One region of the Alteromonas sp. G4i35 genome, then DNA from elsewhere that is predicted to be linked to it. Evidence: predicted binding sites of a transcription regulator. Region 1 holds the regulator's gene; the other holds the start of a gene.
What was found. The regulator FNR, encoded in region 1, switches genes on or off when oxygen is low (the NO sensors DNR and NnrR bind a similar motif). The targets are predictions, from matches to a motif close to TTGATCTAGATCAA.
Positions count from the first base shown of each region.

Region 2: ccoG (cytochrome c oxidase accessory protein CcoG) is a predicted target of FNR. The motif match lies at 10,165-10,178, and genes of this name have one in related genera.

Region 1 covers NZ_JBHNZD010000039.1:6,090-22,216, reverse strand. Annotated here, with positions in the region: gene ACFI6L_RS19140 (FMN-binding glutamate synthase family protein) at 1-1,081, opposite strand, end outside; gene ACFI6L_RS19135 (cation:proton antiporter domain-containing protein) at 1,421-2,992, shown strand; gene bfr (bacterioferritin) at 3,127-3,603, shown strand; gene bfr (bacterioferritin) at 3,603-4,070, shown strand; gene ACFI6L_RS19120 (hypothetical protein) at 4,192-4,671, opposite strand; gene ccoN (cytochrome-c oxidase, cbb3-type subunit I) at 4,901-6,334, shown strand; gene ccoO (cytochrome-c oxidase, cbb3-type subunit II) at 6,350-6,955, shown strand; gene ACFI6L_RS19105 (cbb3-type cytochrome oxidase subunit 3) at 6,957-7,118, shown strand; gene ccoP (cytochrome-c oxidase, cbb3-type subunit III) at 7,135-8,088, shown strand; gene ACFI6L_RS19095 (FixH family protein) at 8,305-8,784, shown strand; gene ACFI6L_RS19090 (heavy metal translocating P-type ATPase) at 8,784-11,234, shown strand; gene ccoS (cbb3-type cytochrome oxidase assembly protein CcoS) at 11,236-11,466, shown strand; gene ACFI6L_RS19080 (sulfite exporter TauE/SafE family protein) at 11,453-12,112, shown strand; gene fnr (fumarate/nitrate reduction transcriptional regulator Fnr) at 12,158-12,895, shown strand; gene uspE (universal stress protein UspE) at 13,140-14,063, shown strand; gene ttcA (tRNA 2-thiocytidine(32) synthetase TtcA) at 14,212-15,165, shown strand; gene ACFI6L_RS19060 (patatin-like phospholipase family protein) at 15,166-16,127, shown strand, end outside.
Region 2 covers NZ_JBHNZD010000001.1:125,045-141,171, reverse strand. Annotated here, with positions in the region: gene ACFI6L_RS00605 (efflux RND transporter permease subunit) at 1-712, opposite strand, end outside; gene ACFI6L_RS00600 (efflux RND transporter periplasmic adaptor subunit) at 727-1,776, opposite strand; gene ACFI6L_RS00595 (NUDIX hydrolase) at 2,155-2,721, shown strand; gene ACFI6L_RS00590 (class II aldolase/adducin family protein) at 2,787-3,554, shown strand; gene ACFI6L_RS00585 (mandelate racemase/muconate lactonizing enzyme family protein) at 3,610-4,794, shown strand; gene ACFI6L_RS00580 (amidohydrolase family protein) at 4,851-5,726, opposite strand; gene ACFI6L_RS00575 (SDR family NAD(P)-dependent oxidoreductase) at 5,824-6,615, opposite strand; gene ACFI6L_RS00570 (acyl-CoA dehydrogenase family protein) at 6,880-8,640, shown strand; gene ACFI6L_RS00565 (DUF3016 domain-containing protein) at 8,733-9,278, opposite strand; gene ACFI6L_RS00560 (hypothetical protein) at 9,391-9,762, opposite strand; gene ccoG (cytochrome c oxidase accessory protein CcoG) at 10,242-11,672, shown strand; gene ACFI6L_RS00550 (serine/threonine protein kinase) at 11,669-12,652, shown strand; cobalamin riboswitch at 12,785-13,050, shown strand; gene ACFI6L_RS00545 (TonB-dependent receptor plug domain-containing protein) at 13,142-15,064, shown strand; gene ACFI6L_RS00540 (thiol:disulfide interchange protein DsbA/DsbL) at 15,385-16,017, shown strand; gene ACFI6L_RS00535 (HD domain-containing protein) at 16,104-16,127, shown strand, end outside.

The DNA.
Region 1 (16,127 bases):
CTTCACGTAGAGGAAATCCTATAGAGTTTGTGTACTCAAGCGGTGCGGCGCCGGTACCTCCTTCGCCCCCGTCTACCGTTATAAAATCTGGCGTTACGTCCTTCTCTACCATGGCTTTGCACATGGCAATAAACTCACTTTTTCTACCCAGCGCCAGCTTAATACCCACTGGTTTATATCCACTTAACTTGCGTAACTGACTAATAAAATCAACCATTTCTAAAGGCGTTGCAAACGCTTTATGTCTAGGGGGAGAATCAACTTGAGTTCCAGGCTCAACCCCTCTTATTTTAGCTATTTCAGGGGTATTTTTATACGCAGGTAAAATACCACCATGTCCAGGCTTAGCGCCCTGGCTTAGCTTTATTTCTATCATTTTTACATTGTCGAGTTTGGCTTTTTCTTCAAAAAGAACAGGATCGAAACCGCCATCTTTACTTCTACAACCAAAGTATCCCGTACCAATTTGCCAAACGATATCGCCACCATTTTCGAGGTGATATGGGGTTAGACCACCCTCACCTGTGTTATGGTAAAACCCGCCTTTTGCAGCACCTTTATTTAGCGCCAAAATGGCATTTTTTGACAAGCTTCCAAAGCTCATTGCGCTTATGTTAAGTATGCTTGCACGATACGGCTTTTTGCAATGAGGGCCACCTACCGTCACTCGGGGATCTTCATCCATGTCTTCCACTTCGCGAGCAGATAAAGAATGGCCAATCCACTCATAGCCATCTTTATACGTATCTAGCTGAGTACCGAAGGGAACAGTTTCTCTACTGTTTTTCGCACGTTGATAAACAATCGAACGAAACATGCGGGAAATAGGTGCTCCGCCAGTATCGGTTTCTATGATGTATTGCTGGATGTAGGGCCTTAGTCCCTCGACGGTCCATCGTACCCTGCCAATTAATGGAAAGTTCTTTAAAATGGCATGTTTTGTTTGGAAGGCATCATATAGACCAAAAATGAGTAGCGTGACTGATAAGAGTAAAAACCACCACACGGGCGCCCACAATACGCCAATCACCACATTGAAAGCGACCAGCAGGGTTAGCACAGTTAGAATTGTTAAACGCATTCAAAGTCCTTCTTTATTTTTGGTCATATCTAAACAAAATAATATGCCTACAACCCTGTTCAATACACCTGAAATCGGGAACTAGATTTACTTTAGCGGTAAATGACTGATTTAGGGTTTAAATATACTGAGCCGGCTTTTAGCTCAAATGGGTTACGCGTTACCAAATTATGCAATTACAATGCTTTTTTAGCTGCGAAAACAAGCCATTGCATGCTAGTCTAAAACCTTTCAATTAGCGAGTTGAGAGAGCGATTTGTAGCTATCACTGGTTAATAGATGATGTGACCTATACAAAGGTAACGGATTTTACGTTCAACATTTTCTGAAAGGTAATTCATGGAGTATGCATTTCTTCTTTTCGCATTTGTTTGCGGCTTAACGGTTAAACTTATTGGCATTCCTCCTTTAGTTGGCTACTTGGTAGCTGGCTTTTTATTAAATTTTGCAGGCTACACGCTCACTGAAGATTTAACCCAAATAGCCAACTTGGGCATCACCATTATGCTCTTCACCATCGGTCTGAAACTCAACATCCGCGATTTGAGTCGACGAGAAGTTTGGGCGGGAAGCGTTTCACATACCTTAGTATGGGTGGGCGTTATTACCTGTTGCGTCTATGCGATTGGTGCGGTTGCTGCAAATTTCGTTGATGGGCTTACATGGAAAAGCGCTGCGCTTATCGCTTTTGCCCTTAGTTTCAGTAGCACAGTCTGCGTGGTTAAAGTATTAGAAGAAAGTGGCGAAAGTAAAACCCGCCACGGCCGCCTTGCCATTGGCATTTTGGTCATGCAAGACGTTTTTGCTGTTATCTTCCTTGTTGCTGCAACTGGAAAGCTCCCCTCTGTGTGGGCGCTTGCGTTGTTGGCCTTATTCCCAGCAATGCCAATCATAAACAAAATGATTAATAAGTCGGGCCACGGTGAACTGCTTCCGCTTACTGGCTTTATCCTCGCCTTAGGTGGCTATCACTTGTTTGAGCTGGTTAACATTAAAGGCGATCTTGGGGCACTAATCTTTGGAATCATGTTAGCCCAACATGAAAAGGCTTCGGAGCTAGCGAAGTCGCTGCTTAGTTTTAAGGATCTCTTCTTAATCGGCTTCTTCCTTACTATCGGTCTTACCGCCCTTCCCGATATTAGTATGATTGTCCTAGCTATCGTGTTCTGCTTATTTATACCGTTAAAAGCAGCACTCTTTTTCGGCTTATTTACGTCACTTCGCCTTCGCGGTCGCACGGCTTACTTGAGCAGCTTGGTGCTTTCAAATTACAGTGAATTTGGCCTTATTGTTGGCGCACTAGCCGTTTCATTAGGTTTATTGGCAAACTCTTGGTTAGTGGTGATTGCTTTAGCCGTATCTATTTCATTCGTTATCACCAGCGTGCTCTATCGCAATTCTCATTCTCAATATCACAATCATAAACACACCATTAAACGTTTTGAGAAAAACGAGCGCTTAAAAGAAGACATTTATCCTACTCTCCACAACGCGGAGTTTTTAGTGTTGGGGATGGGACGAGTTGGTCGCGGTGCCTTCAATGCGTTATCTAAATTAAGTGATGTGAGCGTATGGGGAATGGACGCCGACCGAGTAAAAGTAAAAGAGTTATCAGACGAAGGCTTAAACGTAATATGCGGCGACGGTGAAGACGTCGATTTGTGGGATAATTTAGATATCAAACAAATTCAGCTTGTTTTGCTTGCTCTGCCTTCCATCCAGGACTCAATAAACATCACACGTCAGCTTAAAAACGCGGGCTATGTTGGAAAAGTTGCGGCCATTGCACGATATGAGGATGAAGTATCACATCTATTAGAAAACGGTGTAGATAAAGTCTTCAACTTCTTTACCGAAGCAGGGCTTGGTTTTGCTGAAGAAAGTCTTGCTTATGCGCATGCACAACAGTAATGCTGTTCTAAATGCGAACAATGGATGAATTGAGAAACGTTATCGTTTGTAAACAACTGTTTTACAAAGACTTTTTTGACATGCAGTCAAATTTAGACTAAACTTCACGCAAATACGTTAATAGGGTTTACACAATGCAAGGTGATAAACAAGTTGTTGCAAAATTGAACGAAGTACTGACAAGTGAACTTACTTCGATAAATCAATACTTTCTGCACGCTCGTATGTTCAAAAACTGGGGTTTTTCTGAACTTAACGAAAAGAATTATAAAAAGTCTATCAAGGACATGAAGCAAGCGGACGATCTTATCGAGCGCATTTTATTCCTTGAGGGCCTTCCTAATCTTCAAGCGTTAGGCAAGCTTTATATCGGTGAAGATACCGTTGAAATGCTGTCATGTGATGCGCGTTTTCAAAAAGAACAGCTTCCACTACTTCGTGAAGCTATCGCGCTGTGTGAAGAAAAGCAGGATTATGTTTCTCGTGATTTGCTTGAAGACCTTCTTGAATACGAAGAAGAGCACCTAGACTGGATTGAAACGCAAGAATACCAAATTGATGCTATGGGTATAGAGAACTACCTACAAGCGCAAGTAATGGGAGATGACTAATGAAAGGTAACCAAGCAATCATCAATGGCTTAAACGAACTACTCTCTTATGAGTTAGCCGCCATGGATCAGTATTTCATTCACTCTCAGATGTATCTTGATTGGGGTTTGAATAAACTTTATGAACGCATCGATCATGAATTTGATGACGAGCGTGGACATGCAACTAAGCTAATAGAACGCATGCTGTTTTTAGAAGGTACGCCTGACATGACGAAGCGCACAGGCTTCAAAGTGGGTAAAGATGTACCTGAAATGCTTGAAAGCGATTTACGTGTTGAATATGAAGTTGATGCAAAGTTACGTGAAGTTATTGCGCTTTGTGAAACCGAAAAAGACTATGTTACTCGTGACATGCTAATTGTACTACTAGACGATACAGAGATGGATCACGCACACTGGCTAGAGCAGCAGCTTGGCCTTATTAAGCGACTAGGTATTCAAAACTACCTTCAGTCGCAAATGTAAGAAATAGCGTTCACGCTACAATTTACAGGTAATTAATAAAAGGCCGCTCTTAAATAAAGAGCGGCCTTTTTTGCTTGTTTACTCCCCTTTCTTAGGGAGAGTCTTATTGCTTTTAATACAGTTACTGCTGTGTAACAAAATACAAATAGCTGGGGCTTTCTTTATCTTTAATATTTAGACGTAGCTGCCATTTCATCACTGGCTCACTACAGCTACCTAACATAAACCAACCTGACCACTTTCCTTGACCATCGTTATCTAACAGCACGGGAATTTTGCCCATATACATGTTTACCCCTTCAATCCATGCGCTCTCTATTTCCTCTCCCTCAGGAACTAAGAGCTTAACCGTTACTGACTCTTCGGCTTCAGGCATGGCTGAAAAAGTGGCAATTGCTAACCTGTCATCAATTAAGAATTCGCAAGTTTCATTGACAAAGTTGCAGCTGTTTCCTATTCCATTAACTACGCTAGTGTCTTTTAACACCGATGACTGGAATTTATGTGCAAGGTATACACACACGGCTACAACAATAATAGCCACTAATGGAAGCTGGGAATGTAAAATTTTTGATCGTTTATTGTTATCGTTATTTAGCATTTCTTAAATTTTGTGTATTTCTTCATTGACGGAGATCAAGCTTAGGTAGTTTATGGTATCTTTTTGTAATTAAAAACCTTATCATCCGCGTACCAACTGGCTTGGAGACAATAATTATTACTCTTTCCGAGCTCGGTGTGAAGCGTTATTCCTTAGCTGATACACGTCTCGACCGTACTATTCCGGCAGTTGGAGACCATAGTTCATTTGAAGTGGAAGATTCATTAAAATGAGTGAAATAAGCCAAGCACAACCTGACTACAATTATAAAGTAGTTAGGCAATTTACCATCATGACCATAGTCTGGGGTATCATTGGTATGGGCCTAGGGGTATTTATTGCCGCGCAGTTATTTGCACCTATGCTTAACTTTGACACACCATGGCTAACATTCTCACGTTTGCGTCCGTTGCACACTAACGCCGTTATTTTTGCCTTCGGCGGCTGTGCGCTATTTGCAACGTCGTACTACATCGTTCAGCGTACCTGCCAGGTAAGACTGTTCAGTGACAAACTTGCCGCATTTACCTTTTGGGGTTGGCAAGCCGTTATCGTTTTAGCTGTTATCACCCTGCCTATGGGTTTAACCAGCTCAAAAGAATACGCTGAACTAGAATGGCCAATTGATATCCTTTTGGCACTGGTTTGGGTCGCTTATATCATTAACTTCTTCGGAACCCTAGTAATCCGTAAAGTTTCGCACATTTATGTTGCAAACTGGTTCTTAGGCGCGTTCATGTTAACTGTTGCAATTCTTCATATTGGTAACAGCATGGCTATTCCGGTATCTTTCACTAAATCGTATTCACTGTATGCAGGCGCAGTAGACGCTATGATGCAGTGGTGGTACGGCCATAACGCGGTAGGCTTTTTCCTGACTGCGGGCTTCCTTGGTATGATGTACTACTTCGTACCTAAGCAAGCTGGTCGCCCGGTTTATTCATACAGACTTTCAATTGTTCACTTCTGGGCACTTATCTCTCTGTATATCTGGGCTGGTCCTCACCACCTTCACTACACTGCCCTACCAGACTGGACTCAGTCACTAGGTATGGTGATGTCTATTATCCTATTCGTTCCATCTTGGGGTGGTATGATTAACGGTATTATGACGCTATCTGGCGCGTGGCATAAACTTCGCACCGACCCAGTACTGCGTTTCCTAATTGTTTCGTTGTCTTTCTACGGTATGTCTACCTTCGAAGGTCCAATGATGGCAATTAAGACCGTTAATGCACTGTCTCACTACACTGACTGGACAATTGGTCACGTACACTCTGGCGCTCTAGGTTGGGTTGCAATGGTTTCAATTGGTTCAATTTACCACTTAATTCCAGTGCTATTCGGTCAGCGCGCTATGTATAGCACCAAGCTAGTTAACGTACACTTCTGGTTCGCAACTATCGGTGTTGTTCTATACATCGTAGCAATGTGGATGTCTGGTGTACTACAGGGTCTAATGTGGCGTGCAGTAAATGCTGACGGTACGTTAACCTATAGCTTTGTTGAGTCATTAGAAGCGTCTAAGCCTTTCTATGTGGTTCGTTTCATTGGTGGTTGTTTCGTGGTAGCAGGTATGCTTGTTATGGCATACAACACATGGAAAACCGTTCGTGCACCTAAAGGCAGTATCGCTGCAGACCCAGCGACTCAGCCGGCGTAGTAAAGGAGACGAATAATGAAAAACGCACATGAGTTAATTGAAAAGAACGTCGGTCTGTTAACGGTATTAATCCTTATCGCTATCAGCTTCGGTGCCATGGTCCAAATAACGCCGTTGATGTTTCAACAGCAAACCATGGAACCGGTAACAGGCTTACGTCCATATACCGCGCTTGAGCTTGAAGGCCGTGATATCTACATCCGTGAAGGTTGTGTAGGTTGTCACAGCCAGATGATCCGTCCATTCCGCGCTGAAACAGAGCGTTATGGTCACTACAGCGTTGCTGGCGAATCAGTATGGGAGCACCCTTTCCTTTGGGGTTCTAAGCGTACTGGTCCTGACCTAGCACGTGTTGGTGGTCGTTACAGCGACGAATGGCACCGAGTTCACCTGCTTAATCCTCGTAACGTGGTACCAGAGTCGAATATGCCAGGTTTCCCTTGGCTTGCGGAAAACACGCTTAATGGCGAGTTAACAGCTGAAAAAATGGAAGTATTCCGTGGATTTGGCGTTCCGTATACCGACGAAGATATCGCGGGTGCGAAAGCGGCAGTACAGGGCAAAACGGAAATGCAGGCCCTTATTGCTTATCTACAATCTCTTGGCACACATTTGAAATAATATGGACCAGGGAATTGTAGGCAGCATTTTTACTGTCATCGTCTTTGTAAGCTTCATCGGTGTTGTATGGTGGGCGTTCAGCAGCCGCAACAAGAAAAAATTCGATGAAGCTGCAAACCTAGTGTTTGCAGACGAAGAAAAAGAAAAATCAAAAGAAGATTAGCAGGAGTCTCGAACTCATGAGTATGTTTTGGACAATTTGGATTTCAGTGATAACCCTAGGGTTAATCATTGGTTGCTACTTCCTTCTTCGCTGGTGCCTTTCTAACAAGACTGGCGTAGCTGAAGGTGAGTCAATGGGCCACGAATTTGATGGTATTGAGGAGTTGAACAACCAACTTCCTCGCTGGTGGACAATTATGTTCTACATGACCATCGTTTGGGGCTTTTTATACCTAGCGCTTTATCCTGGCCTAGGTGCGTATGAAGGTATTTTGGGTTGGAAGAGCTCTAACCAAAATATTCAATCGCTAGAAGAGTCAGCTCAGGCGCGTATTGATGCTAAAGAGCAAGGCTACCTAGTAGAATATGACCGTGAACTAGATTTCGCTGCCGAGAAGTTCGATCCGATCTTCGAAGCGTATGCACAAGTTCCTGTTGAAGAACTGGCTAAAGACCCAGAAGCAAATAAAGTAGGTCAGCGTTTGTTCCTACAAAATTGCTCTCAGTGTCACGGTTCTGATGCACGTGGTCAAAATGGCGGCTTCCCTAACCTAACGGACAACGACTGGTTGTACGGTGGTTCAGGTGCGAAAATCGTTGAAACTCTTACGCTTGGTCGTAAAGCAGCTATGCCAGCATGGCTAGATGCTATGGGTGAAGACGGTATCGAAGAAGTGGTTAACTACGTACTTAGTTTAAGCGGTCGCGATGTGGACCCTCAGCTTGCAGAAGCAGGTAAAGCTCGTTTCGCAGCGTGTGCGGCTTGTCACGGTATGGACGGTAAAGGTAACCAAGCACTTGGTGCACCAAACCTTACTGACAATATCTGGCTATACGGCGGCAGCCACAGAGCGGTAACAGAAACGCTTACTTACGGTCGTAACGGTGTAATGCCTTCATTCAAGAAAACCTTGGGTGATGACAAAATTCACGTTGTTGCAGCGTATGTATACAGCCTTTCAAATGATTAATGATTTAAATCATTAAATATCTTAAAAAGCCTCGTTACTACGGGGCTTTTTTTATGAGAAAATACAGCGGTATAGAGAGTGCCATGCGAACATTCTTTGTACACGTTTAACATGTCTCGCCAACACTATATTTATCATTATTTGCCGGCTTTACGTGTAGTTGGGGAAGTAAAAATAAATATGTTGTTAGTGAAGTAAATACGAGAAAAGATTTCGATGAATAGACCCTGGTATAAAGAGTTCTGGCCCTGGTTTTTAATTGCCGTTCCTATCATTACCCTCATCATGGGTGGCGTGTTATTAAACCTTGCTATTTCTACGGAAGATAGCTTGGTGGTAGACGACTACTACAAAGAAGGAAAAGCAATTAATGCCCGTCTGGACAAAGAAGCCATAGCCCGCCGCATGAATATCACCACTGATTTAACCATTGAAGATGGAAGCATAGCGCTGCAATTTCATTCGGGGATTCCTCAAGAAGGTAACGCGGTTAAATTAAGTTTCTATCACGTAACGCTAGAAGAGCGCGATGTTAGCGTTTTATTGAGTCGCGACGCTAACGGTATTTATCGCGGCTTTATTGAAGAAAACCTTGACGGTAAATGGCGCATATCGCTGACGCCGATTGATGATAGCTGGAAAATTCAAAACACGGTCTATCTGCCCCACACTGGCAAAATGAAATTCAATCCATAATGACGAAGCACGACTGTTACCATTGCGGCTTGCCTATAGCGAGTCCAGACAATGGGAAATTTACTACTGTCATTTTAGGGCAACAACGAGACATGTGTTGCCCTGGCTGCTTAGCGGTAGCTGAAGCGATCGTTAACAACGGCCTTGAAGACTATTACCAGTTTAGAACCGAACCGGCGCAAAAATCTGACGACAGTATTTTAGAAACGTTAGATAAGCTAAAAGTCTATGACGACCCTTCCCTTCAAGAAGAGTTCGTGTTTGAAGAAGGTCAGGACAAACAGATTCAGTTGACCCTTGAAGGTATTACATGCGCTGCGTGTGGCTGGCTTATCGAAAAGCAGTTGTCGAAAGTAGAAGGAATAAAGCAAGTTGCGGTAAATGTACAAGAGCGCCGCGCTTTAGTCACTTGGTCACCGTTTCAAATTAAGCTTAGCCAAATTCTATCTACGCTAAAACGCATTGGTTATGTTGGGTCACCATTTCACCCCGACGAACACGAAGCCAGTTATAAACGCGAACAGAAGACCTTTCTAAAAAAGCTTGGCCTAGCAGGCATTATGACCATGCAGGTTATGATGCTGATGACTGGGCTTTATTTTGATTGGTTCGGCGCCATTGAGTTAGAGACCCGCCAATATTTTTATTGGGTTGCCCTTACGCTTACTACACCAGTGGTGCTGTATTCAGGCAGCACCTTTTATGTGGGCGCCGCTAAAGCGCTAAGCGCCAAAACGGTTAATATGGACGTACCCGTTACGCTCGCCATATTCGGTACTTACATTGCTGGAATTCGCTCTACAGTATTAGAGCAAGGTGAAGTGTATTTCGAATCCATCTGTATGTTTATTTTTCTGCTGTTACTTAGCCGATTCTTAGAACATCGCAGTCGTCATCGCGCCGCACAGATCTCTGCCAATATGATGCAGTATGTGCCCGTATCAGCGACCAAACTAAATCCGGATGGCAGCCTAACCGAGTGTCTGGCTAAGCAGCTAAAAATTGATGACGTAGTACTGGTGAAGCCTGGTGAAACAGTCCCCATTGATGGGGTGGTAACCGACGGCAACGCAGCGGTTGACGAATCAATGCTTACCGGCGAGTTTAACCCCGTGCGTAAGTCGAACAGTAGCCCGGTTTACGGCGGCACGGTTTGTCAAGATGGTACGCTAACCATTACGGTTACGCAGACCCTTAAAAATGCGCTGGTAAATCAAATTGTACGACTGCAAGCAAGTGCGATGGCGAGTAAGCCTAAAGCAGCGCAGATAGCCGATAATTTTTCTCGCTATTTCGTTACCGCGGTATTGCTGATTTCGGCGTCAACCTATGGCTTTTGGGCGTATCAGGGTAGCGACGAGGCATTTTGGATCACCATATCGGTGCTGGTTGCAACCTGTCCTTGCGCACTAGGGTTGGCTACGCCATCAGCGTTAACTTGCGCTATGGCAAAGTTAAACCGACAAGGTATTTTACTAAAACGGGCCGATGCGCTTGAACAAATTACTGACATTGACACCATCGCATTAGACAAAACCGGCACGCTCACAAAAGGCAAATTTACTATTTCAAATGCATGGTACGCTGACGGTGTGGATAGTAATAGTGCGCTATCAATTGCGCGCGCTTTGGAGTCACGCTCTGAACATCCGATTGCCAAAGCCTTTAGCGACGGTGTAGCCCTAAGCGAGATTTCTGCCTCTAGCGGTAGTGCTGACGCCATCGATAACACGGTACACAAAGTGACTAATTTTACCGTTACGCCAGGAGGTGGTATCAGCGGTGAGATCAATGACACGTTGTTTTCTATGGGATCTGCAGCATTCAGCGTTCACGAATCACAGCTAAAACTCATTGAAGCTTTCCCTTCAGCTAACGTGTTTCTCACGGTTAAGGGGCGTATTATGGCGGCGTATGAAGTAAAGGATTCACTAAGAGAAGATACGCAAGAAACTCTCGATATATTAGCTGCAAGTCATACTCTCGCCGTTTTAAGTGGTGATACACAGCAAAACGTTAATGCGCTTACCGCACCATTGCCAATTTCGACCGCTAAAGGTGGCCTAACACCTGAGCAAAAGTACGAAGCCGTTCAAGCTATGCAGCAATCTGGCGCGAAAGTGATGATGATGGGTGACGGTATTAACGACGCTCCAGTTCTTGCCAGCGCTGATGTGGCAATTGCAGTGGGTAATGCCACAGACGTGGCTAAAACTGCGGCCGACGTGATACTCCTTGGCGATCAGCTGCTTTCTGTACCAGAACTTATTCGAACTGCGCACCAAGTGAAGCAAAAAATAAGGCAAAATATTGGCTGGTCGGTAGGTTACAACGTTTTGATCTTACCTTTCGCCGTATCAGGCCTACTTTCACCGTGGATGGCTGTTGTTGGTATGTCGTTAAGCAGTATCATTGTGGTCACAAACTCAACGCGACTTTTGAGCAAATAGCATGAGTATTATTTACGTATTAATTCCAATCGCCATCATCATTGTTGCCGTCGCTATCGTGATATTCTTTTGGGCGGTGAAAACCAATCAATTTGAAGATTTGGATCGCCAAGGGTATAGCATACTGTTTGACGATGATCTTCCGCCAGAAGAAAAAAAGCTAGCTGAGCAACGCAAGCAACTTCAAGACAGTAAAGTAGACAAAAGCCAAGCGCCACATGGAAGGGATTAACTACTTCTCTGCCTTTCTTATCGGCTTAGCCGGTGGAGTTCACTGTGTGGGAATGTGCGGTGGAATTGTCGCTGCGCTAAGGATGGTATCCCCTAAAGGCGCTTCAGCACTACCCTATACCCTTGCCTATAACATGGGACGTATAGTGAGCTACACCATCGCCGGAGCAATAACCGGGGCACTTGGAAAAATTGCAGCAGATTATATACCTCTTGCCAACTATGCCCTTTCCCTACTTAGCGGAATCATGTTGCTTCTACTGGCGTGTTATTTGGGTAAGTGGTGGACTGGCTTAACAGTGCTGGAAAATGCGGGTAAAGGCCTATTTTCCAAAGTCCAGCCGCTTTCAAAACGCTTTTTGCCATTTAAGACCCCTTTAAGTGCGTTGCCTTATGGTTTTATTTGGGGTTGGCTTCCTTGCGGTTTGGTGTATTCCACACTTACCTGGTCTCTCGCGGCGGGTAACGCGCTAGAAGGCGCTGCTATTATGTTCTTCTTCGGTTTGGGTACATTACCCACCTTGCTCGCCGCAAGCGCTGGTAGCCAATATATTGTTCAAAGTTTTCAACATAACCATTTTAGACAAATTATTGCAGTAATAATGGCAATATATGCAGCTTATCTTATTCATGGCGCAATCGTTTAAAAATGGGTGTATTATTGTCGGGTATTCTTTTAGAGAGCGTGCATTATGAGCAAAGGAAGCCAATTTTCTATTCACTGTCAAAACTGTAGTTTCAGTCACCTGTGTTTACCGGTGGCGTTAAACAAAACAGAAATCGAGTCTCTTGACGATATTATTGAACGCAAGAAGCCGCTTCATAAAGGTGACACGCTGATTCAAACTGGTGATAAATTCCGTTCTCTATTTGCAGTGAGAACCGGTTCATTCAAATCATTTGTGACTAATACCGAAGGTGAAGAACAGATTACCGGCTTCCACTTTCCTGGTGATATTATCGGTTTCGATGCACTAAGAGAGAATAAACACCAAAGCTATACTTCTGCGTTAGAAACTGCCATGGTGTGTGAGCTTCCCTACGAGACCCTCGACGAAATGTCAGTGCAATTTCCAAAGCTACGCCACCAGATCATGAGCTTCATGAGCGCTGAAATAAAACAAGATCACGACATGATCATGCTTTTAAACAAGCGAACTGCAGAAGAGCGCTTACTGTATTTCATCTCACACCTGTCGCAACGCTTTGAAGAGCGTGGCTTTTCCCATAGAGAATTCCACTTAACCATGACGCGCAACGAAATTGGAAACTATTTAGGATTAACGATTGAAACGATTAGCCGTCTGTTAAGCCGTTTTCAAAAAGACAACATCATAAAGGTAGACGGCAAGCTTATTACTATTTTGGATTTCGATAGGCTAAACACCAAACTAGCGGCGCTTAACGGCCCTAGCGTTGTCTGCGGTTAGTCCTTTTTAAGTGTTAAATAAGGCGCGCACTAAGCGCGCTTTTTTGTAACCTGTGTTAGCCACCTATCTACCCTTTCAGCGCCACGCCGGTTGCTCCATATTCAATTAGGTACGTTCACTCATGGTCGCCTCGTAAAATTCTTGATCTAAAACAACTTACGTTTTTCCCAATGTCGTTTATAGTTAGTATTAGAAAGCTTCGATTTCGACAGCCGCTACTAAGTTTCGTAGTTAGGGGGACGTTATGATTGAGTGTAAACGAATTCTGGCCGTGGTAGATGCCGAGCGCGATAACCAACCTGCACTGAGCCGTGCTTATGAACTCGCTTCAAAAACAGGCGCTTCAGTTACCGCAATGATGGTGGTATACGACTTATCTTATGATATGACGACCATGCTTAGCCCGGATGAGCGCGAGTCAATGCGCGATGCAGTTACAAAGGAGCATGCAAAATGGCTTGCCACCCACTTAAGAGAACAAGGATTCACTGAAACTGATATCGTTGTAGAATGGAATAATCGTGCGTATGAGTCGATTATTTACTACACCCTAAACAATCAGATAGATTTAGTGGTAAAGGCAACCAAAAAGCACGACGATCTTGCTTCTGTTATTTTCACCCCCACCGACTGGCATTTAATGCGTAAATGCCCTCGGCCAGTATTGCTCGTTAAAGAGCACGACTGGCCAGAAGGAGGAGAGATTATTGCTGCAGTAAACGTAGGCAGTGAAGACGATGAGCACGCCGCACTTAACGATAAGCTCACCCTCATTGCTAACGACTACGCCTCTTTATTGAAAGGGAGCGTAAATTTGGTCAACAGTTACCCTTCTACACCACTTAATATCGCCATAGAAGTGCCTGAGTTCGACCCCGATACCTATCACGACGCGGTAAAAAATCATCATTTAAAAGAAATGCGTAGTCACGCGTTAAAGTACGGTATTCCTGAGAACAAATGCGTAGTAAGAGAAGGCCTTCCGGAAAAGGTCATCCCGCTAGTGGCAAAAACACTGGATGCAGAGCTGGTTGTTATTGGTACCGTTGGCCGTGTGGGCATTTCAGCGGCCCTAATTGGTAACACTGCAGAACACGTGATCGACGAACTCAATTGCGATGTGCTTGCTATTAAGCCAGATGGATTTGTGTCGCCGTTGTCGGTGTAATCTTTTCATCAGTACCGCATAGCCCGTGTTTTCCGTTACTTAGCGGCCAACACGGTATGTCACCAACAAATTTAACTTCACAAGCATGGTCTCGAAAAGCCGCTTTAATGTATAATGGTGGCTTTATCACAAACCAAGCTAGTTAATTATGAGTTTAGGCACAAACAGTGCTGACGCGTCGCCATTAAATGCTGCGCAAAGTAAGCAAAAGTACAACTTCAACAAACTTCAGAAACGACTTCGCCGCAATGTGGGTAAAGCCATTGGCGATTTCGGTATGATTGAAAACAACGACAAAGTAATGGTGTGTTTATCTGGCGGTAAAGACAGCTACACCATGCTAGATATTTTATTGTTTTTAAAGAAGATTGCGCCTATTCATTTTGATATCGTTGCGGTTAATCTTGACCAAAAGCAGCCTGGTTTCCCCGAACATATCTTGCCTGAATATCTAGAAAGCATTGGCGTTGACTACAAAATTGTAGAAGAAGACACCTACTCTATTGTTAAAGACAAAATTCCAGAGGGAAAGACAACATGCTCTCTCTGTTCTCGCTTGCGCCGTGGTATTTTGTACCGCACGGCAAAAGAGTTAGGTGCGACTAAAATTGCATTAGGTCATCACCGCGACGACATGCTAGAAACGTTTTTCCTCAATATGTTTCATGGTGGCAAGCTTAAGTCTATGCCGCCAAAGCTAGTCAGCGATAACGGTGAACACATCGTTATTCGTCCATTGGCGTACTGCACAGAAAAAGACATCGAGAAATATTCTCAGGCCGCTGAATTTCCGATTATTCCTTGTAACCTTTGTGGCTCACAAGAAAACCTACAGCGCCAAAACATAAAGGCTATGCTACAAGACTGGAACCGTCGCTTCCCAGGTCGTATAGAGTCGATGTTCCGTGCGCTTCAAAACGTAGCGCCTTCACACTTAATCGACAGCAACCTTTATGATTTTAAAGCTATAGCTACACAAGAAGGCCCGGTAGAAGACGGTGATATCGGGTTCGATGAACCTTCTTTCACTACAGAAAATAGTACGGACTTCAGTGATGAAGATAATACTATTGAAGTAATAAACATTATGGAACCTAAGTAAATGAAAATTGGACTTGCGCTAGGTGCCGGTGCCGCAAGGGGCTGGACTCACATTGGCATAATTGAAGCATTAGAAAAACTCGGCGTAAAAATTGACGTTGTAGCGGGATGCTCTATTGGTGCCTATGTTGGTGCTGCCTACGCAAGTGGCAAGCTGGAAGGATTGAAAGAGTGGGCCTGTTCCCTCAGCGACTGGCAGGTACTTGCTCTTATGGGCGTAGGACTTAGACGCGGCGGCATTGCAAGCGGACAGAAGGTTTTCGACAAACTAGCAAGCGAGTTTTGTGAATCGACTTATGAAGACATGCTTAAGCCATTTGCGGCTGTGGCTACCGACCTTTATACAGGCCGTGAAGTGGTGTTTAACTCTGGTCCTATTGGAGACACCATTCAAGCATCCTGCGCTATTCCCGCACTTTTTGCGCCCGTAGCACACGGTGATCGTTGGTTGGTAGACGGTGCCGTTGTAAACCCTGTACCGGTGAACTTATGTCGCCAATTAGGGGCCGATTTTGTAATCGCGGTTAACCTTAACGCCGATTTCCGACCACTTCGTCTTGAAAAGTTGAGACAAGATCATGAAGAAAACCAGCGCAAAACTGAGGACTTTTTTACAAAGAGTCAAAACGTACTACGCCAATGGTTCTCCCCTGACAACAAAGAAGAAAAAGCCCTAGAGAAAAAAGATGAAAAAGACAGCGTCTCGGCTGGCAATGTAAAGACTGAAGAAGGCATTGCTTCTGATGTGATTGAAAAAGTGGAAGAAGAGTTGACCGAAGTCCCCGCTAAAGTGAACAAGCGAAACCCGCCGGGAATTATGAGCGTGATGAGCAGTTCACTTGAGATACTTCAAGCTCGCGTCACACGCTCACGCTTGGCTGGCGATCCGCCTGACATTCTTATTGAGCCTCAGCTTACCGACGTGGGTATTATGGAATTCCACAGAGCCGAAGAGCTATGCGC
Region 2 (16,127 bases), on a different contig from region 1:
CAGGCGTAAGAAAGGTTCGCGCAACGCGTACTTCAAAGTTACGGTCAGTACTTTCCACTTCACCAGCCGGTAATTCCACATTCTCGGCGCGAATAACTTGCTCGACATCGTTAACCGTAATGCCTCTTGCCGCCATTGCATTGCGGTCTAAGAATACCTTCATGGCATATCGTCTTCCGCCACCGATTTGGACTCGGGCAACACCATCGACAATTGAAAGCCTATCCACTAATACACGCTCGGCGTAGTCGGTCAATTCCATAGTATTAAGGTTACTGCTTCGAAGGTTGTACCACACCACGGCGCTTTCATCTGAGTTCGCTTTAGACACTTCAGGTGGATCAGCTTGGTCGGGCAAGTTATTGAGCGCGCGACTTACTCGTTCGCGTACGTCATTCGCCGCGGCGTCAATATCGCGAGAAAGCTTAAACTCAATGGTTATATCGGAACGACCATTGCGGGAGGTCGAGGTTACGTTTTTTATGCCCTCGATACCGGATATTCTATCTTCTAATAGCTGGGTAATTCGGGTTTCCACTATATTCGCAGATGCACCTGTGTAGGTGGTACTTACCGAGACAATAGGTGGGTCGATATCTGGGTATTCTCGCAAACTCAACATGGTGAAAGCGACAACGCCAAAAATGATCAGCAGTAAATTGATAACCGTTGCAAAAACGGGGCGCTTTACAGAAACGTCTGACAGTAACATGACGGTAAGCTCCCTTAGCGGTTTAACACATTAACCGGAGATTGGTCGCGCACCCGAAGTGTGCCTTCGGTAATGACTTCGTCGCCTTCGTTTAGCCCACTCACAATTTGTACTAGCCCAGGACGACGCTCTCCAATCACCACTTCGGTTTGCTGTGCAACGTTATCGTTAACCACATACACGTATTGTTTGTCTTGTACAGGTACCAGTGCCTTTTCCGGAAGCACTAAGGTGTTAAGCACGCGCTTTTCTACCACCACAGTAAGCAGCATACCGGGGCGCAGGCGATTGTCTTTATTGTCAATTGTGGCACGCACACGAATAGAGCGGCTAATTGGGTCAAGGCGCGTATCAATGTTGGTAATTTTCCCTGTGAATTCTTCTCCAGGGTAAGCCACCGATGATGCACTTAATGTCTGCCCTTTCGCCACGCTTGCAAGGTGATTTTCAGCAATACTGAAGTCAACTTTGATTAGGCTAATGTCATCTAAGGTAGTAATAGTGTCACCAGGCTGAACCAGCGAGCCAATACTGATTTCACGGTTGCCTAACAACCCGCTAAATGGCGCGCGAATCTGTAAGTCATTAAGCTGTGCCAGGGCAATATCTAGCTGTGCCTGCAAGGCTTTTACCCGTGCTTGCTGTTCGTCCAGCAGTTGTTCAGAAGTAGCGTTAGACTGGCGTAAGTCTGCTATGCGCGTAAACTGGCGTTTAGCCTCATCGATATTCGCCTTGAGTTCTTCTACTCTGGCACGTTCTTCTGTGTTATTTAACTGAACGAGTAGTTCACCCTCTATGACTTTATCGCCGTCTTCAAAATTAATCGCTTTCACAGCATCTGTAACCTGTGCGGTAATGTTTACCGACTCATTGGCGATAGCCATACCAAGCGACTCAATCGTAATGGGGAATACCTGTGATGATACTATGGCGGTTTTTACCGGCGTTGCTCTTACACTGCTGTTACTCGCGCTCTCTTCCTGCGGCATATTGAGATATACGACAACGCCCGCGAGTAACACTACGCCAAGCAACAAAGGCGATAAAGATAATCGTGAAGACATAACCTTTCCTATAGGTAAAAAAGTATCCCATTGCGCATTATCAACTTGTAAAAAGGATACCCAAGCACACAAAATCCGCTTACGATTCTTCGCAAGCTCCGCTATACGTTAAGTTTGTGTACCGCGTTATTATTTTTATACCAATCCGCACAGATCATTGCCCTCTCAGAAGGCAAGTTTAAAATGTCCGTACTCTTTGTTGTGTCACCTTGATGTGGAGCCACTACACCTGCGGTAACACGCCGCGATTACGAACATTTTAACTCTCGCTGAGTGGGTAATGATCTACGCGGACTGGTATTAGTTGTGTTATTTTTATTTTTGCGTAGAGTCTGTCTCTTAATATTGATTATTTTTACAACAATCACAAACAGCTTCTTGAGTATTTTACCCAAATCGATGGTCATCTTATTTCGCTTATCAGCTATATTCGCTGTTTTAACGCTTTTTGCATGTTCACAGTCTTCACCCAGCGCGCCAATGTGTCGTGTATCCGATGCGCTTTTAGCTCAAAAGGTCGGGTCTGATGTAGAAGGTAAAATCACTCCCATTGCAGCCGCCTGCCTTATAAAAGCGAACGATAAGGTGTTATTAGTTAAACACCGACTTTCTGGAAAGTTAGACTTCCCGGGAGGAGGCTTGCAGGAAAATGAAACGGTCGCGTGTACTGCGCATAGAGAAACATGGGAAGAAACAGGGTTTAATGTTGAAGTTACGCAGTATTTATCCACCACGCCCAATGGTTTGGTTATATTTGGCTGTGATCTAGATGCTGGCGTTGAGACCCTGCCAGACACTTTTGATGCGCCCCCATGGGCAAAACTGGAAGTCATAAAACTTGTAAAAGTTGACCCATTTAAGCTCGACCACGAATCGATGCGTTTCGCTGACGATCTTATTCCCTTGCGCGATGGCTTTACCCAATTCGTTATAAAGCAGCCCTGACAAAGCATTGTTCATTGTTGCGGGTATTGGTAAATTGTCCCCAATAAAAAAACAGGAGAAGTGGCTTGTTTTCACTGCCAACCTTAAGTCTTAAAGGCAAAGTATCTGAACAAGAATGGCAAACACGTGTCGATTTAGCTGCGTGCTACCGCTTGGTCGCAGACATGCGATGGGGCGATCTTATTTACACGCATATTTCTGCCAAAGTACCAGGCACTGAACATTATCTGGTTAACGCCTTTGGCCTGACATTTGACGAGGTTACCGCCTCTAATCTGGTAAAAGTCGATTTAGAGGGAAACATCCTTGATGACACGCCTTACGGCATAAACCCCGCCGGCTTTACCATTCACAGTGCTATCCACGAAGTGCGCCACGATGCCCAATGCGTGATTCACCTGCATACCCTAGCCACCATTTCAGTCGCGTCTGTTAAAGGCGGGCTGAAGCCGTGGAGCCAGTATTCGATGTTTTCATTACCGTCACTTTCATATCACAGCTACGAAGGTCTAGCCGTTGATGATAGTGAAAAGAAACGCTTACAAGATGACCTTGGCGACACGAACCACATGCTTTTACCTAACCATGGGGGCCTAACTCTTGGCCCAACCGTTGGCGACGCCTTTATGCGCTTTTACGATTTGCAGCGCGCGTGCGAAATTCAGCTTGCCCTAATGCAGTCTAACGAAGAGGTTATCGAAATACCGCAGAGTATTATTGACGGCATATACGCGCAAGCAAGCGTTGTTCACAGCGGCGAAACAGGTGGCCAGAAAGCTTGGCCAGCCATGCTGCGTAAAGCCTACAATCTGGACCCAGGCTTCTGCGAATAATTTAGCTTAGCCAGCTAAACGCCAACTTATTTCAAACAGGAATTGTTTAAACATTATGAAAGTCACCAAAGTAGAAATTTTCGATATCGAATGCCCTAAGCGCCCTCAGTGGAACCCTGTTTTCGTGCGCGTTTACACCGATGAAGGCATTACTGGAGTAGGTGAAGCAGGGCTTGCTTATGACTGGGGCCATAGCGCTGCAGCTCACATGATTAAAGAAATCGCCGAAGCCATGCTAATTGGCTTTAACCCTTTCCACACGGAACTGCTCTGGTCGAGAATGCTGCGCGAAGGTTTCTGGGGATTAGGCGGCGGCCCTGTAATTTATGCAGCGATGAGCGCCATTGATACTGCACTTTGGGATATTAAAGGCAAAGCACTTGGTTTGCCTGTGTACGAATTACTTGGCGGCAAGACCAATGGCAAGCTTCGTAGCTACGCTAGTCAGCTACAGTTTGACTGGGACAAAGAAGTAACCAAGCTTAACGACCCCGCTGACTATGCTCGCGCCACTGAAAAAGCACTTAAAGATGGTTACGATGCGGTTAAAGTTGACCCTATCGTTTACGATAAAGACGGTAACACGCACTTCGACAGAACCAAGCTCTTCACTAAGCCAGAGCTTAAACTGTTCAAAGCCCGCCTTCAGGCAATTAGAGACACCATGGGCGAAGACGGCGACATAATCTTTGAATGTCACAGCTTATTAGGTGCATCAACGGCTATTCAATTGGGCGACATCGTTGAGGAAATCGGCTGCTTGTATTATGAAGAGCCTGTTAACTACCTTAACTCGAAGCTTCATGACAAAGTGGCGAAAAACGTCAACGTGCCTATTGCGGGTGGTGAGCGCTTGTACCACCGCTGGGATGTGCGCCCTTACCTTGAAGACCAATCAATTGATGTACTTCAGCCTGACGTTGGCCTTTGTGGTGGTTTCACCGAAGCGAAAAAAGTGTGTGACTATGCCGACATTTACGATGTACGTATTCAGGCTCACGTTTGCGGTGGCCCTGTTGCAACAGCGGCAAGCCTACATTTAGAAACGGCCATTCCAAACTTCTTAATTCACGAGCACCACACTTACGCCATTAAAGACTGGAACCGTGAACTTTGTATCCAAGACCCTCAGCCGGTAAACGGCTTTATTGAAGCACCTGACACACCGGGGATTGGTATCGATTTAAATGATGAGGTGGTTTACCGCTCTCCACACATGACGGTCACTGCACTAAAATAATGTAGAAGCTTAAGGGGTTTATTGAAAAACAATAAACCCCTTAAGCTAAACCCGTTTTATGCGATGCCGTACCATTGCTTCGCATTACCATACAGCAGCGCCGCTTTTTGTTCTTCAGAAAGCGGCGTTATCATATTGCTGAACCCTTGCCACAGTGCTGCATAAGGCATTCGCCACTGACACAGTGGGTAATTGCTGGCAAACATAATGCGATCTGCGCCAATTGATTCCGTCAAGGCTTCGAAAATATAAGACGCTCGCTGCCACTGCCAACAGCGGTCTTGCATTTCTAATCCCGAAAACTTAAACGTAACTTGCTTAGTTTCATTCAAATCGCAGATATTCTGTCGCCATGTTTTAAACGCAAAACTATTTACCTCAATCGGCGCTATAGCGGCATGGTTGATAGCTACGTTTAACGTAGGCGTTTGTTCTAATACCGTTAGCAGCGCACGTACGGCATTGCTATCTGCAAGATTTAACTGCGCCTCAAAAGATAAGCCTTGCGACGCCATATGATGTAGCCCCCATTTAACCTTAGGGGTACGTAAAAGTGCTTCAGCCTCGTCATCTAATATATGACGAAGCCCCCGTACTGAACGGTAATTATTGAGCTTGTCGATATGACTGCCAACATGATTTCCGGTTAAGTCGATACACCCAATTGAACGAAATGGCAGCGTACAATGGCGCTCCAAGAAAGCAATTTCCCGCCATGGTCTTTCGTTATCGAAACCCGCTTCAACGTGAACAAACCCACCTAACCGGCCTAATGAAGCGCGGTAGAGCATGTGCTCTGTAGTATGTTTTGCAATCACCTTTTTGTCTGGCCAAAAAGGCGCATTGGCTGGTTTTAGCCAATCGTAACGCCCTTCACTTAAGGCAAAGAAATGAATATGAGAGTCTATCCAAGCACCTGAATATTTTTTCATTTTTACTTGTCGAACCTTGACTTATGTACCAGCGAATAGCGCAATTATGGCTGCCTTTCCATTGCGTCCTCTATTGCGCTTATCTATTAAGACCCATCTATTGCGCTGTATAGCCCCCATCAACCGCATACAAGCTGCCCGTGATGAACGACGCTTTGCTGCTGCACAAGAAATAAGTCAGTTCAGCTACGTCTTCTGGCTGACCAAGGCGTCCGATAGGTTGTGCAGCGGCTTCTTCGGCAACCACTTCACTTTTATCTGCCCCAGAGCGAGCAACGTAGTTATCAATCGCATTATGAAATAACGGCGTTTCTATGGTACCGGGGCAAACTGCATTAACGCGGATATTATAGGGCGCGTAATCAAGCGCGGTAGTTTTCGCCATAGACGCCAACGCACCTTTGCTGACACCATAGGCAAACGAATTGCGCTTACCGATAAATGACTGATCTGAGCCCATTACCACAATGGCACCACTACCCTGCTCTTTCATGATTGGAAGGCAAGATTTTATTGCGCCATACGCTCCTTTTACGTTCAGGTTTAGAACCTTATCAAGCAGCGCCTCATCGGTATCTTCAATAGTCGCTGAAACGTGTATGCCCGCGTTACACACTAAAGCATCTATTCTTTGATATGAGGCTACAACCTCATTAAGCGCAGCCTCAATATTTTTTACCACACTCACATCGCAAGGCTTCCAGACGGCATTATCAATGGCTTCTTCAAAGTCTCTGATATCAAGATTAACCACTTGGTAGCCGTTTTGACTGAACAGCTTGCAAACCGCAAAACCAATGCCCAAGCTTCCGCCCGTTACAATGCAAACTGGACGCTGCGCTTTGTCACTTGTGACCCCGTCGTTATTATTTAAGCTATCTGAATTCATGTTGTTAGGTACCGCGCTATAAAAGCGTTAGTTTATGCGTTAACTCATTTAGGGCTAAGCATGCCAGTGAGAATTTGAATTGCAAGGAACTTGCTTCACACTCACACGCTTTTTAGCTAATAGCCCACTCACCTTTCCCAGCCAGTTACAGTGAATACATCACCCAAATTTATTATTAACTTTCCTTTAACGGACTATTCGGACTACGCTTTTTGTGACTATAATAGGCAAAATTAAAACACTTGTTTGAAAAAGGAGTCATCCATGCCTCTGTACCACGCCCCTACAACTGATTTTCAGTTTTTATTAAAAGACTGGCTTGGACTTGATGCTCACTACGAAAAGCTCGGTATCAGCGACTTTGATAGCGAACTGGCTAATGAAATTATTGCACAGGGCGCAAAGTTTGCTCTGGACGTGGTTGCACCACTTAACCGTGAAGGTGATGAAGAAGGCTGTACGCTAAAAGACGGCAAAATTACCACGCCTAAAGGCTTTGCTGATGCCTATCAGGAGTACGTGGCAAACGGCTGGAATGCGATGTTAGGTACTGCCGAGTACGACGGGCAAGACTTGCCGTATACCATGGCTGTGCCTGTTCACGAAATGCTAAACGCGGCAAACTTAAGCTGGCGTTTAACCACCATGCTTACAGAAAGCGCGACACTTGCGGTTACTAAGCACGCCAGTAAAGAATTAAAAGATATCTATCTTGCCAAGCTAATTAGTGGTGAGTGGACAGGTACTATGAACCTGACCGAACCTCATGCGGGAACCGATTTGAGCTTACTTAGCACCAAAGCAGAGCCACAAGGTGACGGTAGTTACAAAGTAACAGGTAACAAGATATTTATTACCGCTGGTGATCAGGACTGGAGCTCGAACGTTATTCACCTTGTGCTAGCTCGCTTGCCAGATGCACCTAAAGGCGTGAAGGGAATAAGCTTATTCTTAGTGCCTAAGTTCCTTCCAGATGCCAACAATGAGCCTGGTGAGGCAAACAGTCTGTCAGTGGGAAGCATCGAACACAAAATGGGGATCAAAGCGAGCCCGACTTGTGTGATGAATTTTGATGGCGCAACGGGTTACCTCGTAGGTGAAGAAAATCAAGGCCTAGCATGTATGTTCACCATGATGAACGATGCACGCTTCCAAGTAGGCCTGCAAGGTTTAGGAGCGGCAGAAGCCTCTTACCAAGGCGCGCTGACCTATGCTCGTGAACGCGTTCAGTCTCGCGCACCTCAGGGTATTCAAAACCCTGAAGGCAAAGCAGACCCAATTGTATTTCAACCTGACGTAGCGCGTATGTTACTTACGCAAAAATCATTGATTGAAGGCTGCCGTGCACTCTCGCTTTTCTACGCCAAATTTATGGATGTAGAGAAGCTAGGTGAAGGTCAAGAAAAAGAAGATGCCGACAAGGTACTTCAGTTTTTAACCCCAATCTGCAAAGCCTTTATGACTGATATGGGCCTTGAAACCACCAGCTTAGGCGTGCAAGTGTTTGGCGGTCACGGCTTTATTCGCGAATGGGGTATGGAACAGCTAATGCGCGATGTGCGTATTGCCATGCTGTACGAAGGCACCAACGGCATTCAGGCGCTGGACCTTATTGGCCGAAAGCTTACCCGTGATGGCGGACAAATGATGGAAGCTACGTACAATGCGTTTAACGCCTTAGTTAGCGACATTCAAGATGGTGAAGCTAAAGGCCTGGCGCAGGGTATTCTTGATGACTGGCGTGCCTCTTCAGCTGACTGTCTAGGTATGGATGCAACCACTGCTGCGGCAGCTGCCTGTGATTATTTGGCGTACAGCGCCTATTCACTGATTGGGGTACTGTGGTATAGCATGGCTGACAAAGCCCAAACTTCAGGTAACGCAGTACTTGCAGCGTCTAAGATGAAGACACGCGACTTTTACATCGAACGTATCCTAGTGCGTCGCGATGCACACAAAGCAGCTTACAAAGCTGGCCCTGAAAGCACCCTTGCTATATCAGGCAACGAGTTCGATTACTTGTAAGTAATTCATCGTCACAGCCCACAGCAGTGGGGCTAAAACAAAAAAGGTCACTACACGTGACCTTTTTTATTAGTATTTCATGAACAATGGCATTAATTGTTCACCGCTACCTGCGCCGAAAACGTATCAGCAAACCAATCGTTCAACATCGCCTTTTCATAAGTCAGCGACTCAGTTCTGTTGCGGCGAATTGTCGAATCCATAAAGTCCATATCTTTAAGTTTTACATCTTCGCCACTTAAAATGACTTGTCCATCAGCGTTGGTCAAAGAGTAACTAAACGTCATTCGAGGAATATCGATGCGCTTGATAATGCGGACATCACTTCCACCACCTGATCCGAACCCGACAAACTGACTAGGCCATACCTGCCCTGCCAAATCCACATTAGTTACGGTCATTGAAAGCACTTGTGATTCAGGTAAATCACTGGCTAACTCGACAATGTGCTGTTCCAGATCTTCTAATGTACGTTCGCGAAAGCGTTTGCGAGACTCATTAGTTGGCTTAACATCGCTATACGTTTCAGGTTCTTCCCAAGTAATCTTTACCTCTGCCGCGTGGGTGGGAGCGAAAACAGCAAGAAGTCCTACCGCAGTGGCACAACCTAAACAAGAAAAAGTACGTAATTTATTCACTTTTATGCTCCTAAATACAGCCGTTTTAACAGTGGATTTTGCGAGACATTGGAACGCTATTGCGTATGGCAAATACCGACCGTTTAGCTTTAACCTAATCAGATAGAATCGGTTAGTCTCGCCTTGCTATTTGCATAACTGGCGACTGCTTAATGATTAGGCATAGTTGAGCGCGTTTAGTTCCCGTAAAGTTCGGGTTTATATCGTCCTTTTCACAATAGGTGTGATAAAAACGTTTAACGCTTGCACTGTCAGCGGTGATTTGCTGAACATACGCCTGCTGGTAAGGCTTTAAAGGGCTTAATTGAATATTAATTGTGTCTTGTAAACTACTCAGTTCTTCTCGTTCGGGCAAGGTTGCAATTGAAACTAGCCATTCCGACACAGAGTTTTGGATATCTTCAAAGAGATACTGAACAAAGGGAGATCGCAACACAATTACCAGAACAATAATTTCAGCAGCGATGATAAAAAACCTTAACATGACTTCTCAGCTAACTTCGACAGACGTTTACAACAGATAGCGCCAAGTGTTTAAGCGCTTTTACCGCACGTGCTCAACTACCGTTGCCAATCTACATTTTCACAATGCTCACTGTACACGATTTAAACGGCAATTGACCACATTATTATCGATGATAGTAGTGTGATTTCAGTTTATCTGTAAATACAGCAAACTATACTCATGTATAGTAGATAAAGCTTAATCACCGTTGTTGAACGTCGAATAGTAAGTGTCCGTCATACTAATCCTCGTTATTCATGTATCTGTATTTAACTATTTACAGACTTGCTTAAAATAAAGGGGAAAAAGCAAAAAACAATTAATGTTCTGAAGTTTCAGTATTGACTGAAACTTTAAAAAGATACACCATACGCCGCATTATTGATCTACATTAAATATGACGTTTTGAACGCAGTTATACTGCACAGGCAGTTTGAAATGTCACATAAGGTTAAGCTATGAATGAACAAATACCGGTTAAGACCGTTACGCCGGTAAAAGTACATAAACCCAAAGGCAGTCCTGAGGGTAAGCGCTACGACTCTCGTAGCCGTATTTATGTGAGAGCTGTGCAAGGTCCTCTAGAGACGTTCAGGCGAATGTTTGGCCTTTTCTTTTTGGGCCTCTTTGCCATCATTCCATGGATTCAGTACAACGGCCATCAGGCGGTGTTACTCGATATTGGTGAACAGCGATTCACCATTTTCTCACTGACATTGTGGCCTCAAGATCTTACGCTGCTGGCTTACATATTTATTGTATCTGCCTTTGCTTTGTTCTTTGTCACCACTTTCGCAGGTCGTGTGTGGTGTGGCTTTATGTGCCCTCAAACAACGTGGGTATACATTTATACGTGGTTCGAAGAGAAATTCGAAGGCCCCAGAAATAAACGTATAGCGCTAGACGCACGTAAAATGGATGCAGATAAATTCCTGCGAAAGACCGCTAAACACACTGCGTGGGTATTGGTAGCACTGCTCACCGCTTTAACCTTTGTTGGTTACTTCACACCCATTGATGCCCTGTTTATTGATTTCGTGACATTCGACACCAGCTTCTGGGCAGGATTTTCTGTGATTTTCTTTGCCGTATGTACCTACGGAAACGCTGGCTACATGCGTGAAATCATGTGTACGCACATTTGTCCCTATGCTCGCTTTCAGTCTGCCATGTTCGACAAAGACACCTTTACTGTATCGTACGATGCAAAACGTGGTGAACAACGCGGCCCACGCCCGCGTAAACTCAGTCACGAACAAGTGCAGGAAAAGGGATTGGGCGACTGCATCGACTGTAATTTATGTGTTCAGGTATGCCCAACCGGAATTGACATTCGAAACGGCTTACAATACGAATGTATAAACTGCGGTGCCTGTGTTGATGCTTGTAACGGCGTTATGGATAAGATGGGTTACCCTAAAGGCCTGATAAGCTTTACTTCGGAAGAAGAACTTGCTGGCGGTAAGACTCACATTTTACGTCCAAAATTAATTGGTTACTTTGTGGTTTTAGTGGTCATGATTGGCTTACTGTTTGCCAATATTTGGATGCGCAGCCCCACTGAAGTAGACATTATTCGCGATAGAAACTCACTGTATCGTGAAACCAACGAAGGCCTAATTGAGAACGTTTATACGATAAAAGTGCTTAACAAAACACAGCAAGCACAAACCTACACAATTGCTGTAAAAGGTCTGCCTGACTACAAGTACATTGGTGAACAAACAGTGACGGTTGAAGGCGGTGCGGTATACAGCACACCAATTTCGGTTGCAACCGACGCCTATAATCTGGAAGATACGGTTACCGATATTTTTATCAGCGTAACGACCACTATTGATGGAGAAACGGTTACTGTTGATGAACCAACCAAGTTCCTTTATCGATGACAGATTTTTCTTTCTCTGGGCTTAGTCCAGACACCATATTAGATGCCCTGGAAAGCCAGGGCATTTTTCTTCAAAGCGGTCTACTTGCCTTGAATAGCTATGAAAACCGCGTTTACCAATTTTTGGCTGAAGACGGTCAACGCTATGTGGCAAAATTCTATCGTCCTGGGCGATGGACAGATGCTCAAATTCTTGAGGAACATGAATTTGCCGCCGAGCTAATTGAAAACGAAATCCCGTTGGCTGCCCCTATGGTCATAAACGGTAACACGCTGCACCATCACACCGTAGCTGAGACTGACTACCGATTTGCGTTGTTCCCGTCGGTCGGCGGCAGACAATTCGAAAATGACAACCTTGATCAACTTGAATGGATGGGACGCTTTATTGGCCGTATTCATCGCGTTGCATCAGCGAAAGGTTTTACGCACCGCCCTTCGATTGATATTGAAAGTTATCTCAACGAGCCAAAGCAAGTTCTTGCTCAAAGCACACTATTGCCAGAGCATTTAAAAACAGCTTTTTTCGCCATACTTAATCCTGTGATTGAAGCCACCCAAAAAGCTTACAAGCCAACATCGAGTATTCGACTTCACGGCGACTGCCACCCAGGCAATATACTATGGCGCGACGGTCCGACCTTCGTTGATCTTGATGATTGCCGCATGGGGCCCGCTATTCAAGATTTGTGGATGATGTTAAGCGGTGACCGTCAGCAACAGCTATTACAGCTCGATACTCTGGTTGAAGCTTACGAGGAGTTTCACTCGTTTGATACTGCACAACTGCCGCTTATTGAACCCCTTCGCGCAATGAGAATGGTGCACTATATGGCGTGGCTTTCCCGCCGTTGGGAAGACCCTGCTTTTCCACGTGCATTCCCCTGGTTTGCTGAAGACAAATACTGGGAAGGTCAAATTCTTGCCTTAAAAGAGCAACTGTCTGCACTTCAAGAGCCTCCACTGAAATTGGGCTATTGAGTCGACCTCTACACCTAAAACCTTACGCTTTTTCCACAATCGGCATCGATGACCGATTTCGATAACCATATAGTAACTACGAAAAAGCGTAAGGTATAAGAAACCGTATTCGCTATCACTTTTTAACTTCGATATAATCGATGGCGTGTAGGTGCTCTTGTCTAACGCCATATTAACTACGGTGACAAGGGTTAAACGGGAAATCAGTGAAAAGCTGATGCTGCCCCCGCAACGGTAAACTCAACGCATTGTCGTTTTCTTTTCATACGCCACTGTCTTTTATACGTTTATGCGCGCTCCTGCGTAACTAAACACCAATAGATGGGAAGGCAAAAGAGCCATTACATACTTGGTAGTGGTGAGTAAGCCCGGATACCGGCCTGTACTTCATGGTGTCGTTTGCTTACTCACATTCGAAAATAAGCAAAAAACGTACACTTTCCCTAATCATGTGCTCGGGTGGAGCGCATCAAAGACAACATAAAAACCATGCGTACACATTTTACTAAAGCAGCCCTAAGCGCTGCAGTTATCTCGTGCATAAGCACAGCTACCTTTGCCCAAAACTCTGACCAAGACATTGAAACTTTAACGGTAACAGGCACGCGTTTGCCTATTTCGTTAACTAAACTTCCTGGCTCAGTATCGGTGCTAACTGAAAGCGACATTAAAGCTTCGGGCGCACTTCAACTTACCGATTTAATTCGCGGCTTACCTGGCGTAAGCTTGTCTCAGTCAGGCAGCCCTGGTGGCTTAACAGAGCTGCGCGTGCGCGGCGGTGAAACAAACCACCTGCTTGTTTTAATTGATGGCGTTGTCGCCAACGATGTAGGTCAAGGAAGCCTTGTTGACCTTGCTCATCTAACTAGCGCCAACGTGGTGCGCATTGAACTTTTGCGTGGCCCGCAAAGCGCTAGATGGGGCAGTGGTGCTATCGGTGGTGTATTAAGCATTACCACCAAATCTGGTCAGTTTACCGATAATGCATCACACGTAGACTTCTCTGCAGGCGTTGGCACACAAGGTACGCTACAGGGCAGCATGAACGCGCGTTCGCAAAGCGATAACGTGGGTGTTTCAGCATACGCCAGCTACATTCGCACCGACGGCGACAACGTATCTCGTGTAGGTAACGAAGATGATGGCTACGACAACATGACCGCTGGCATTAATATTAATTATGCTGCAACGTCTGAACATACGTTAATTGCTAACCTTCGCACGGTTCAATACGAGAATGACTACGACGGCACTGACTTTGTTACGACAGGCCTCCCCGCTGATTCAAACAACGTGACGGATGGCTCACAACTTAGTGCTAAATTAAGATGGGAGTTTGCCCCAGAAAATACCGGTTATCGCGCTGCGCTAAGTGCGCATTATCGTAAAGACGAAAGCGACAACACAGAGTCTGGTGCAGATACAGGTGGCACTACCGGTGAACGTATAGAGTTAAACTGGACAGCTTTCTACACTATCGACAACTGGGATTTCGCTGGTGGTGTTGAATATCTCCAACGCCTTTTTAACCAACGTGGTCCAATTGCGTTTGGCGATCCGAACCAGAAACAGCACGACAACACTTATAGTGTATTTGCCGAAACAAACGGACAGTTAACCGAATCACTAACCGCAACACTAAGCGCACGATTCGACAATAACAGTGAGTTTGACAATGCCGTTAGTTATCGCGGCGGCCTTACTTGGCAGCTTAACGATTACTACGCAGTTTTTACCAGCTATGGCAAAGCCGTTAAAACACCCACCTTCACCGAGCGCTTTGGCTACTTCCCTGCAAGCTTCATCGGTAATCCAAACTTAGAGCCTGAAACCAGTGAAGAGTGGGAAGTAGGCGTTAAAGCAAACTGGAAGTCACTGTCAGCACAAATCAGTGCCTACACAACCGACCTTGAAGACGAAATCAATGGCTTTGTTTATGTGTCAGATTTGGGCGCGTATAGCGCAGACAATATTGATGGCGACAGCTCTCGAGAAGGTATTGATGTGGAGCTTAGCTGGGACAGTGGCTACGGCGATTTTACCGCAGCGTATAGTTATCTTGATGCGGAACAAACCGACAATGGTATAACCACCACTGAACTGCGTCGTGCCCGACACCAAGGGTCATTAACCTATAACACTGACTTTGGAACCCAGAAGTTCAGCTTCTATACCAAGCTAGCTTACACAGGAAGCCATTACGACACCTTCTTCTCTCCTTACCCTGAACCGTCTCAGACATTGGCGCTATCAGCCTATACGCTTGCAACCGTTAATTTGGGCTATCAGATAGATAAGCAGTGGCAGGTTTCGTTGAAAGTCGACAATGTGTTTGATACCGATTACGAAGACATCGTGGGTTATGCTGGTCAAGAGCGCCGAGCTCTGCTTCTTGTTAACTACAGCATGTAAGTGATGTAACATTAATGAACCTTCTGTTGAGCGTTGCTTAAAGGCAAAACTCAACGTGCAATCAACAAACAATGAAGGGCTATACATGGGTATAGCCCTTTTTGTTAGGCTTCTGTTAGGGTTTGTTGATTCAGATTCTGTTCATCATGCCGTATTTACAGTACTGCATTTACACGATGGGTTACCTTGCCATTGAATCGTGTTTTTTAGTGAGCTTATCGCGTAGTAAGGCATTGAAGTAGAACAGGTCCTAGTTAAGCGAACAAGCCTGTGATAATCTCATTATCGATAATAGTTTTTTGAACATAGGATTATATTCCATGAAAAAGTTTGCAGTAATGTTTGTCATGGCAATGCTTTTGCCACTAACAGCCTGCGCTCAAGAGCCGGCGTCCAAATGGAAAGAAGGTACTCACTATACTGTGCTTGATAAAGAAGCTACAGATAAGCCAGTAATTACAGAATATTTCTCATTTTGGTGCCCTCACTGCTTCCAGTTCGAGCCAATCGTTGCACAAATTAAAGAAAAGAAAAGCGACGGTACTAAATTCAATAAAGTACACGTTAACTTTATGCGCTTCACTGGACCTGAAGTTCAGGACGATGCGACTAAAGCCATGCTAATTGCTCGCGCGATGAAGCAAGAAGACGCAATGAATGCAGCAATCTTTAACTATATCCACAAGCAACGTGCATCTATCACCGGTTTGAAAGACCTTCGCAATATCTTCGTTGTGAACGGTGTAGACGGTGAAGAGTTTGATAAAATGGCTAAAAGCTTTGGCGTAAATAGCATGGTACGTAAGAATCAACAGCAAATTGATGAGTATCGTGAGCACTTAACTGGTGTGCCAAGCTTCATCATCAACGGTAAATATCAACCTACATTTACCGCTGACATGACCTTTGACGATATCGCAGATCTAATCGTGTGGTTATCTGAACAGAAATAATTTGGTTAATAATTTAGCCACTCATTATACTTTGAATAATTAAATGGGCGCTCAGGCGCCCATTTTTACGCCTTGGAGAATCCCCAATGTATGCTGTAAGCGAGTTCGCT